2 regions of the Pseudoduganella sp. UC29_106 genome follow, and region 1 is predicted to be linked to the other one. Evidence: riboswitches for the same ligand, from Rfam matches in the RefSeq annotation. Region 1 holds a riboswitch; the other holds the start of a gene.
What was found. Region 1 has a riboswitch for cobalamin ahead of ACHMW6_RS12465 (hypothetical protein). Riboswitches for the same ligand answer to the same signal wherever they lie in the genome.
Positions count from the first base shown of each region.

Region 2: linked by a shared signal. The riboswitch ahead of ACHMW6_RS03115 (TonB-dependent receptor domain-containing protein) and the one ahead of ACHMW6_RS12465 (hypothetical protein) in region 1 are both predicted to bind cobalamin.

Region 1 covers NZ_CP171977.1:2,395,309-2,400,726, reverse strand. Annotated here, with positions in the region: gene ACHMW6_RS12475 (cobaltochelatase subunit CobN) at 1-1,170, opposite strand, end outside; partial or broken gene ACHMW6_RS12470 (hypothetical protein) at 1,253-1,369, opposite strand; gene ACHMW6_RS12465 (hypothetical protein) at 1,410-2,132, opposite strand; cobalamin riboswitch at 2,479-2,697, opposite strand; gene ACHMW6_RS12460 (DUF1593 domain-containing protein) at 2,867-4,474, shown strand; gene maiA (maleylacetoacetate isomerase) at 4,564-5,202, opposite strand; partial or broken gene ACHMW6_RS12450 (fumarylacetoacetate hydrolase family protein) at 5,206-5,418, opposite strand, start outside.
Region 2 covers NZ_CP171977.1:554,074-559,491, reverse strand. Annotated here, with positions in the region: gene ACHMW6_RS03135 (response regulator transcription factor) at 1-374, opposite strand, end outside; gene cobT (nicotinate-nucleotide--dimethylbenzimidazole phosphoribosyltransferase) at 395-1,426, shown strand; gene ACHMW6_RS03125 (adenosylcobinamide-GDP ribazoletransferase) at 1,430-2,194, shown strand; gene ACHMW6_RS03120 (histidine phosphatase family protein) at 2,185-2,733, shown strand; cobalamin riboswitch at 2,720-2,941, shown strand; gene ACHMW6_RS03115 (TonB-dependent receptor domain-containing protein) at 3,007-4,833, shown strand; gene ACHMW6_RS03110 (FecCD family ABC transporter permease) at 4,852-5,418, shown strand, end outside.

The DNA.
Region 1 (5,418 bases):
CATCAGTGCCGCGGCCTGGGATTTCAGCGACTCCGAGCTGGCGGCTTCATAGCTCTCGACCACCTGGCGTAGCGCCAGCAGCTCGTCGTACAGCGGCGTGCTGGCCAGCGGCGGCGTCAGGTGATCAACGATGACCGCCAGGCCGCGCCGCTTCGCCTGCGTGCCCTCCCCTACGCCATCGACGATATAGGGATAGATGCCGGGCAGGTCGCCGGCGATCAGGCTCGGATAGTCGTCGGAGCTCAGGCCGACCGCTTTACCGGGCAGGAATTCGTAGGTGGAATGGCGGCCTATATGCACCAGCGCGTCGGCCTTGAAACGGTCGCGCACCCAATGGTAGTAGGCGAGGTACTGGTGCGGCGGCGTGATGCTGGTGTTCGCGTGCAGCAGTTCCTCGTCCACTTCCCAGCCGCGCGGCGGCTGCGGCCCGATGAACACATTGCCGAACACCAGGCCGGGCACCAGCAGCTTGCCGCTGTCGACCATGATCCTGCCGGGCGCCGCGCCCCAACCTTTGAGGCCTTCGATGCCGTAGCCGGCAAGGCGCTTGCTGAGCGGCGCGAGCGCTGCGCAAGGACGGGCTGCGCGCACCTCCAGGCAGGCGCGGTAGCCTTCCGCCAGCGCCGCCAGGTCACGGATTGCGGCTTCGCGCTGCGGATGGTCCGCGCCTTCCACCAGGTGCTGCAATTCCTTGATGATGACGTCGGCCTGCTTGCGGCCAAGGTTCCGCTCGCCGCTTGTTTCGGCTTCCAGCACGTCGGCATGCAGGCGGCCCAGCAGGCCGCTGGTCATTTCGCCCTGCACGCGCGGCGGCAGCGTGCCGAACCAGCGCGCGTATTCCGCTGCGCTGACGCTGTTCACCGTACCGCTTAATTCGCGCAAGGCGGCGCGGTCTTCCGGCAGGTTGACGCCGTGCGCCATGATCATGTCCAGCAGCGCTTGCGGCGACTCGGGCAAGGCGCCCACCGTATAGCCGGCGTTCTTCATCGCGTGCAGCATGTCGAACAGCGAGGCCGGCACGTCCAGGTTGTCGGCGCCGATATTCTGCCGCCCCGGCGGGTGGTTGTAATAGATCAGCGCCACCCGCTTGTCGCGGTTGGCCTTGGCGCGCAATGCCAGCCAGCGGCTGACGCGTGCGGTCAGCCTGTCGGCCTCCACGGGCAGCACCACGGGCGGACGGTTCTCGAGTACCGGTCAGCTTGTCGCGCTGCGCCTGGCCCAGCGCTGCGATCACGATCGGCTGGCCGATGCCTTGCAACTCCGGCAGCGCCACGCGGTATTGCACCGAGTCCGGCGGCAAGCCATCCGGCGACAGATGCCATTGCAGCGCGGTGCGGTCGGACAGGCGAATCGCCTTGAAGACCGGCACATTCAACCGCTTCAGCGCTTCCGTGACGGCTTCGCGTCCTTCAGCTGCGCCCACGACGAAGTCCGCAGCACCACCAGCGCGGCCGGCTGGGCCGGCGCAAGCAGCTCGGCAGGCGCTCCAGTGCCTCGCGCGAGGCGCCGCCCCAGCGCGTGAGCACCTGCACGCAGGACTGGCCCCGCTGTTCGATGCGCTGGCAGACTGCCGCGGGCACCATGCTGTCCATATTCGACAGGTCGAGCACCACCACGGTGGGCTGGGCCTTCAGTCCCAGTTGCGCGGCATTGCCCGAAGCGCCCGCATCGGTCAGTTCGCGCCGGCCGACGCGCAGGCGCAACGTGGGTTCGGGCTGGGGGCTGGCCAGCGCCACGGTCGGATCAAGCAGATGCGCGAACAGCGCTGCCGTGTTGTCGGCGCAGCCCGCCTGCCACAGCTGGCGCGCAGCCAGCCAGTGGCTCGCGGCGGCATGGGCCTGTGCCGCTTTGAGGGCCGCTGCCGGTGGCGCTTCCGTCGACAGTTCCCGCAACAACTCGGGCGAAAAATCATGCAGGCCGCCGCGCGCGCTGCGGCTCATCAGACTGAGGCCAGCCTCTCCGTCGAAGGCTAAAACGGTGGTTTGTGCTCGGGCGTGGCGCGGCAAGGCGTCCTTCAGGCGGCGCGCCGGGTCTCCGAACAGGGAAACCGCCAGCACGCTGTCGGCCTGTCTGATCCAGAGGCCGGCGTCGGCATCACTCGCCGCCATCCACTGGGCAGGCGTGCGTAACACGAGTGCGGTCCCGCGGATGGCTGGCCAGATGGCGATGCGCCGCCTCGATCGCCGCCGGAGCGGCGCGCTCAGTCACAATGGCAAACAAGGTGGCTGCCTGGCCGTACGCGCTGGTGAGAACGCATAGCAGTGCTGCGAGAATCCGCACGAAAGTAGAAGTGCTCAATTTGACATTGACCGGTAACGCGCGCCTGGCGCGCATGAACACAGGCTGCTGCGTTTTTCCATGCCGGACGGGCACACGCGCGTGGCGCGGGCGCGATATGGCGACCGCACAATGCGGCTGCGCTGCAGGCAAAGGAAGAAACAACGAACAACCACCACGCAAAACCTCACCCCGGGTTTTGCGCAAGCAATCGTGACTGGCCGGTCTTCTGGCTTGCCGTCATCCTCCTTTGCACCTGCCTTCCCGTGCTAAGCACAGTGGCGTTCGATCAAAGTCGTCAGGCATACAGCAGCGGGGGCTGCGCCGGACTGGCATGCGATGAAAATCCCATGCGTCACCGGCTTCCCGTTTCACCCTCCGGCTGAAAAGCTGGAGGGCACCATTCACTGAATCAGCGGTATTTTAACTGCATTGCGGATTATTGCCAAAATTGCGGTGGAGAGTGATTCAACTGCCGCGCAGCGAGCCAGATTTGCGAAAAATTAGCTTGCTCCGATAAGGCGGTTTTGCGTACACTGGCCGAATGACACCGCTGTCATCCACAAACAATTAATCGATGGAGACAAACTTGATTCACTCAAGCACCGCGCAGCTCCGTTTCAATTGTCCGCTCCCCTTCCTTGCCCGCGCCTGCGTGGCAATGTTTGCGATCGCGGCTGCCACACAGACGATGGCCGGCGAGAGTCCGGCCAAGCCACAATATCTGGAGACACCGCCCAACGAAAAGCCGAGGGTAGTGATCACGGCCGATCCTGAACTCGACGATTCGAACTCGATGGTTCGGTTTCTGCTATACAGCTCGGATTTCCGTACCGAAGGGCTGATCTATGCCAGCAGCCAGTTTCATTGGACCGGCGACGGCAAAGGGACCAGGCTGTCAGTGCCAACTCGCGAGTACACCCTTTTTGGCCTGAAGCTCTGCCCTTGCACATCGTGGCGCTGGGCGCCGGGAGAGCGTTTCATTGATGACGCCGTGGAGAATTACGCCAAGGCCTATCCGAACCTGCGCGTCCACAACCACGACTATCCGGCCCCAGAGGTACTGAAGTCGAAGATCCGCTGGGGCAATGTGCAGTTCGACGGCGAGATGGAGCATGACACGCCTGGTTCGGACCTTATCAAAGCACTGCTGCTCGATAATGAGGAGTCGCCAATTTACCTGCATGCCTGGGGAGGCCAAAGCACCATCGCCCGTGCGCTGAAATCGATCGAGGAACAGTACCAGGGATCGCCGCAGTGGGCATCGATCCGCGCCAAAGTAATCCGCAAGGCCGTCATCCACCCGTCGGGCGACCAGGACGATACCTACGCCAATTACATCAAGCCCGACTGGCCCGACATCCGCTATCGCCTGCTGGCGGGCGGGGTCCCGCTGGGCTATGCGACACAGTCGAGGGTGGGCGAAGACGATGCTGCCTACTTTACGGTGGACTGGACCAAGTCCAATATTCTCGACCGCGGCCCGCTTGGCGCATCCTACCGCGTATGGGGCGATGGCAAGCACATGGTGCAGAACGACATCTTCGACTATTTCGGCATTGCGGGAAAATCCGCCGAGGAGCTGAAAAAGGAAGGTTATATCGTCTGGACACCACCGCGCGCAAAAGGCGAATTCCTGGCTGAAGGCGACACGCCAACGTTCCTCAACCTGCTCGATAACGGCTTGCGCGGCTACCGCGGCGACAGCTTCGGCGGCTGGGCGGGCACCCCGAACAACGGCCCCACGAGGAGCTTTGCTGTGCTGCTCAAGGCAATGGAAGCCAACATCGCCAATCCGCCCCCGCCGCGCCCCATCGAGCGCGCGCCCACGCATCCGTTCCTGGCAGCGGCACAGCGCGATTTCGCAGCCCGGCTTCAGTGGGCGACAACAGCGAACTTTGCCGGCGCCAACCATAATCCGATGATCGCCCTGGCAGGCCCGCAGCTGATCCGGGCGAAGGCGGGGCAGCGGATCACGCTTCGCGCGAAGACGTCCGATCCGGATGGCAACGCGGTCACTCTGAAGTGGTGGCGCTGGGAGGAGGCGGACGGTTACAAAGGGGCGGTGCGGCTCGAACCACTTGATCATGGCGTGAGTTTCGTCGTGCCGGCGGAGACGAAACCGGATGACATGATTCAGGTGATCGCCGAAGCGACCGACAATGGCTCGCCGGCCCTGACGCACTACGAAAAGTAGTGATTGTCGTGACGGAGTAAGGAGGATCGAGACGGCGCCGGTGAAACCAGGCGCCGCCTCCGGCAGGCAGCAGGCCCGCCCTCGCCTGGCTAGGCGATGTAATCCGGCTGATTTCCGGGCGCCGCCTGGACGAACGCCGGATGCGCCATGCAACGCTCGTAGACCGCCAGGACGCGTGTGAAGCGAGACAGGTTGCACCCGATACGCAGCGCATTCGCCACCTGGGGCACGAGGCAGCAATCGGCCAGCGTCGGCACATTGCCGATGCAGTATTCGCTTGCCGGGCGCCTTGCCAACAGGCTTTCTACAGCAGCCAGGCCCTCATCGACCCAGTGCCGGTACCAGTCCGATTTGTCCGTGTCATTCACGGCCAGAGTCGTGGACAGATAATTCAGCACGCGCAGATTATTGATCGGGTGGATATCGCAAGCGATCGTCTGCGCGATTTCCAGCACGCGGGCCCGTTCGATCGGCGCCTCTGGAATCAGCCGTGGTTCGGGTCGAAGATGATCGAGGTAGTCGATGATGGCGAGCGACTGGGTCAGCACAGTCTCGCCGTCGACCAGGGCCGGTACGATTGCGGCAGGGCTCAACTCGCGATACGCCGCGTCCCTTTGTGCTCCCTCTCTGAGATTGACGCCCGCATATTCGTAGGGAAGGCCTTTCAGCGCCAGCGCAATGCGCACCCGGAAGGAGGTGGAACTGTCGAAGAAGCTGAAGAGTTTCATCTTTCAGCCCGCAACGCGTACGGAGATGGATCCCAGCCCCTCGAGCGTGCCGACCATCAGGTCCCCGGCTGGACCGCATTCACCCCTTCCGGCGTTCCCGTCATGATGATATCGCCGGGTTCGAGCGTTTCATATTCCGACAGATAGGCGATGGATTCGGCGACAGACCAGATCAGCTTGTCGATATCGGAGCTTTGGCGTGGCTGGCCATTCACT
Region 2 (5,418 bases), 1.8 Mb from region 1:
GTCTGGGCGCCGCGCGCGCGCCGCACCAGGGCGCGCAGGCGCACTTCCAGTTCGACCAGGGAGAACGGTTTGACGAGGTAATCGTCGGCGCCGCTGTCGAAGCCAGCCACCTTGTCTTCCAAGGTGTCGCGCGCGGTCAGCATCAGCACGGGCGTGGACTTGCCCAGCTCCCCGCGCAGCTTCTGGCACAGCTCCAGGCCATTCAGCCCGGGCAGCATCACGTCCAGCACAACCGCGTCGTAATCGTTCTGCGCAGCCAGCCCCAGTCCGCCGTAGCCATTGGCGGCGGAATCGAGCACGTAACCCTTGGGCTCCAGGAAGCCGTACAGGTTGGCGACAATGTCCGGATTGTCTTCAATGATGAGAATGCGCATGCGGGCATTATAATTCTCTGATGACTATCCCACACATCACCCCAATTTCTAACGAAACGCTCGCGGGACAGCTGGATCGCGCGATCAACAACAAGACCAAGCCGCTGGGCAGCCTGGGCGCACTGGAGACGCTGGCAAAGCAGATCGGCATGATCCAGCAGACCACGTCGCCCGAGCTGCGCGAACCTGCCATTCTGGTCTTCGCGGGCGACCACGGTGTCGTGGCCGAGGGCGTGTCCGCCTATCCGCAGGACGTGACCTGGCAAATGGTCGAGAACTTCCTGGCCGGCGGCGCCGCCATCAATGTGTTCGCACGCCAGAACGGCTGCTCCCTGAGCGTGGTGGACGCCGGCGTGAACCACGACTTCGGGCCGCGCGAAGGCCTGTTGAACCGCAAGATCGCTCCCGGTACGCGCAATTTCGCGCAGGAGAAGGCCATGTCCGCCCAGGAGTGCATGGAAGCGATCGAGGCCGGCATGGAGCTGGTCGAAGCGCTGCCGGGCAATGTGCTGGGCTTTGGCGAAATGGGCATCGGCAATACGACGGCAGCTGCGGCCCTGATGCACAAGCTAACCGGCATTCCGGTGGCCGACTGCGTGGGCGCGGGCACGGGCCTGGATGCCGAAGGCGTGCTACGCAAGCAGCGCGTAATCGAAGCGGCGGTGCAGCTGCACGACGTCAACGGCGGCCTGCCGGTGCTATCCGCATTCGGCGGCTTCGAAATCGCCATGATGGCCGGCGCCATGCTGAAGGCGGCCGAGCGCCGCATGGTCCTGGTGATCGACGGTTTCATCGTCACCAGCGCCCTGCTGGTGGCGGCCCGCATCAAGCCGGAAGTGCTGGAATACTGCGTGTTCTCGCACTGCTCGGACGAGAGTGGCCACAAGCGCATGCTGGAACATCTTGGCGCACGTCCCCTGCTGAATCTGGGCCTGCGCCTGGGCGAAGGTACGGGCAGCGCGCTGGCCATGCCGCTGCTGCAGTCGGCCGTGAACTTCCTGAACCAGATGGCGACGTTCGACTCCGCCCAGGTCAGCGAAAAGTCCGCCTGATTCATGCAGCAGGTCCGCCTCTTCTTCATCGCGCTGCAATTCTTTACGCGGCTGCCGATCCCGCGCTGGGTCGGCTTCGAGGCGGCCTGGCTGCATCACGCTTCCCGTTATTTTCCGCTGGTCGGCCTGGTGGTCGCGGCGATTGCCGCCGGCGTGTATGCGCTGACTGCGCTCGTACTGCCGCCCGCGGTCGCCGTCCTGCTCTCCACCGCCGCCGGCATCTATGCCACCGGCGCCTTCCATGAAGACGGCTTTGCCGATATGTGCGACGGCTTCGGCGGCGGCCACACGCGCGAGCGCGTGCTGGAGATCATGAAGGACTCGCGTATCGGCGCTTACGGCGCGATCGGCATCCTGCTCCTGCTGGCGACCAAGGTTGCGGCTCTGTCTTCGCTGCCGTACACCGGGGTGCTGGCGGCGCTGTTCGTCGCCCATCCTGCTTCCCGCCTGATGGCGACGGCCCTGATCTGGCGCATGGAATATGCCCGCGCGGAAGGCAAGGCCAAGCCGATGGCGCAGGAAATGCGCAGCGGCGAATTCGCCATCGCAGCCTGCACCGCGGCACTGCCGGTGGCGCTTGTCGCCGCGCGTGGCTGGATCGCGCCGGTTGCGTTGGCCTGTGGCCTGCTTGCCATGGTCCTCGCCGCCGCCTGGCTTGCCCGTAAATGCGCGCAGCGCCTGGGCGGCTATACGGGCGACTGCCTGGGCGCCGTGCAGCAGCTGACGGAGGCTGTGTTCTACCTCGGCGCGCTGGCTGCGTGGAGCTGATCCTCATCCGCCACCCGGCGCCGCTTGCCGCGCCGGGCATATGCTACGGCAGCAGCGACCTGTCGGCAGATCCCGCCGCGCTGGCCGCGTGCGTCACGGGCGTTCGCGCCGAGCTGCCGCCAGAGCTGCTGCGCACGGCGCCCATCCGCACCAGCCCACTGCAGCGCTGCGCCGCCCTGGCCACGCAACTCGCTACCCCGCGCGCGCCGATCGTGGACGCCCGCCTCGCCGAACTGGATTTCGGCGCCTGGGAACTGCGTGCCTGGGACGACATCCCCCGCGCCGAAGTCGATGCCTGGGTCGCCGACCTGCTGAACTACCGCCCCGGCGGCGGCGAATCCGTACTGGATGCGGCACGCCGCGTGCAAGCCTTCCTGAAAGCGCTGGACGGCACTGCCATTGTGGTATGTCACGCCGGCACGATCCGCCTGCTGCAAGCGCTTGCCGGCGGCGCCGCCCTGCATGAAGCCGCGCTGCAAGCGGCTGCAAAACCACACGCCATCGCCTACGGCAGCATACACCGGGTTATAATTGAATAGTTTTGGTGCCCGCGTTCGAGTCCTCGAACGCAGTTAAACGGGAAACACGACACCGTCCACGACGGTCAACGTGTGCTGCCCCCGCAACGGTAAGCATGTGCCGCTCCATAAAGCGGCAGCTGTCTCCTCCGCCACTGTGCGCAAGCATGGGAAGGCAAGACAGCCAGGCATGCCAGCCCGGATACCGGCCAAATCAGGTGGAAGCGCAATGCGCTTTCGTGTGATTCCAGTCTACGGGGACGTGGGCTGGTTGCTCAATATCGAAAACTTGTCATGACCTCTCCCGTCACCCGGCAAGCGGCCCTCGCGTCGTTCGCCCTGGCTATTGCTGCGCCAAGCGTGCAAGCCCAAACCACTGCCCTGAACGCGGTCATCGTGACCGCCACCCGCACTCCGCAAGCTGCGCGCGATGTTGTCGCCGACACGCTGACTATCGGCGCGGAAGAAATTGCCAACGCCGGCGCCGGCTCCATCACGGAACTGCTGCAACGCCAGCGCGGCATTGAAGTCACCCGCAACGGCGGCCCGGGCACCAACTCCGGCGTGCTGATTCGCGGCGCCAACGGCAACCAGGTCATCGTGCTGGTGGACGGCGTGCGCATCGGCTCCGCCACCAGCGGCACCGCCGCCTGGAACGCGATCCCGATGGAAGCCATCGACCATATCGAAGTCGTCTACGGCCCGCTCAGCACCCTGTACGGCGCGGACGCCATCGGCGGCGTGATCCAGATCTTCACGAAGAAAGGCCAGGGTGCGCCCAGCATCAGCGCCTCGGTCGGCGGCGGCACCGACAATACGCGTGCCTACCAGGCTGCCGTATCCGGCAGCAGCGGCGCCGTCAGCTATGCGCTGAGCGCAGCGAAAGAGCGCTCGGACGGCTTCTCGGCCACCAAGCCGGCCAACAGTTCCTATAACCCGGACGACGACGGCTACAAGCGCGAAAATGCCGCCGGCCAGGTCGCATGGCAGCTGGCCCCCGGCCATGAACTGGGCCTGCTCTTCCTGCACAGCCGCCTCGACGCACAATTCGACAGCGGCAAGGCGCGCGCCGACAGCGTGCAGGTGCTGGATAACTATGCGGTCTACTCGCGCAACAAGATCACTTCCGAATGGTCGATGCTGGCCCAGGCGGCGCAAAGCCGCGACAAGTCCGGCAGCTTCACCGCCACCGACAGCCAGATCAACACCAAGCAGACCACCTTCAACTGGCAGAACGACTACCGCCTGGGCGACGATATGCTGCAGCTGCTGGTCGAGCACCGCAAGGAAGAAGTGGAAGCCACCACCACGGCCGTTTCGCGCGACCGCAGCACGACGTCCGTCGCCGGCAGCTATCAGTTGAACCGCGGCCCGCACCTGCTCAGCATCGGCGCCCGCAACGACGACAGCTCGCAGTACGGCAACAAGGCCACCGGCTCGCTGGGTTATGGCTACCGCCTGTCCAGCGCGCTGCGCCTGAACGCCAGCTACGGCACCAGCTTCCGCGCGCCGACCTTCAATGAACTCTACTACCCGGGCTTCGGCTTCGACGGCAACAAGCCTGAGCGCGGCCGCAACGGCGAGGTAGGCCTGAACTTCGACAACGGCAGCACTGCCCTCACTGCCGCCTACTATCACAACAAGCTGACCGACCTGCTGGTCAATACGACGCCCTGCCCCAAGCCCGGCTTCAAGTTCGGTTGCGCGTATAACGTCAACAAGGCCACGCTGGAAGGCTTGACCATGTCGGCCCGCCAGCGCCTGGGCAGCTTCACGCTGCGCGCGGACGCTGACTTCCAGGACCCGAAGGATGACACGACCGGCAAATCGCTGGTGCGCCGTGCCCGGCGCCATGGCAACGTGGGCGTCGACTATGAAGCAGGCCCTCTGCACACCGGCGTGGAATGGCAGGTGTCCTCGTACCGCTTTGACGACGCCTCCAACGTCAACCGCCTGGGCGGCTATGGCCTGGTGAACCTGTACGCGACCTGGCAGTTCTCGCGCGACTGGTCCGCCCTGGTCCGCTGGAACAACGTGGCCGACAAACAGTATGAGCTGGCCCGCAATTACGCAACGGCCGGTTCCACTGTGTTCGCCGCCCTGCGTTACGGCTTCCACTAAATCGGTTAAGCTCCCGCAATGCATCCATTCTCCGCCCAATTGCGCAACCGAGCCGGCCTGATTACCGTAGGCCTGGTCGTCCTTTCCATCGCCAGCCTGGTGATTGCCGGCATGACTGGCTCGGTATCGATTCCGTTGGCGGATATGCCGGGCGCCTTGCGGGAATTGCTGAATGGCCAGCCGTCCTCGCTGGCAGCCACGCTGCTGGATTTGCGCGCCGGCCGTGCTGTGACAGCTTTCGTTACTGGCGCTTCGCTGTCACTGGCGGGCATGATGATGCAGGCCCTGCTGCGCAATCCGCTGGCCGACCCTTATGTACTGGGCGTTTCGTCCGGCGCATCGGTAGGCGCGCTGGCGGCCCTGCTGTTCATGTGCGCAGCATGGGTGGTGGACGCGGCGGCTTTCGCTGGCGCAGTCGCTGTGTCCATGCTGCTGTATATACTGGCGCGGCGCGACCTGCGCGGCGGCACGGCGGCGGAGGGCGGCACGGCGCTGCTGCTGTTGACAGGTGTGATTCTGTCCTCGGCCTGTATCGCGCTGGTGACGCTGATGCTTTCCATCGCGCCGGACAGCCGCCTGCGCACC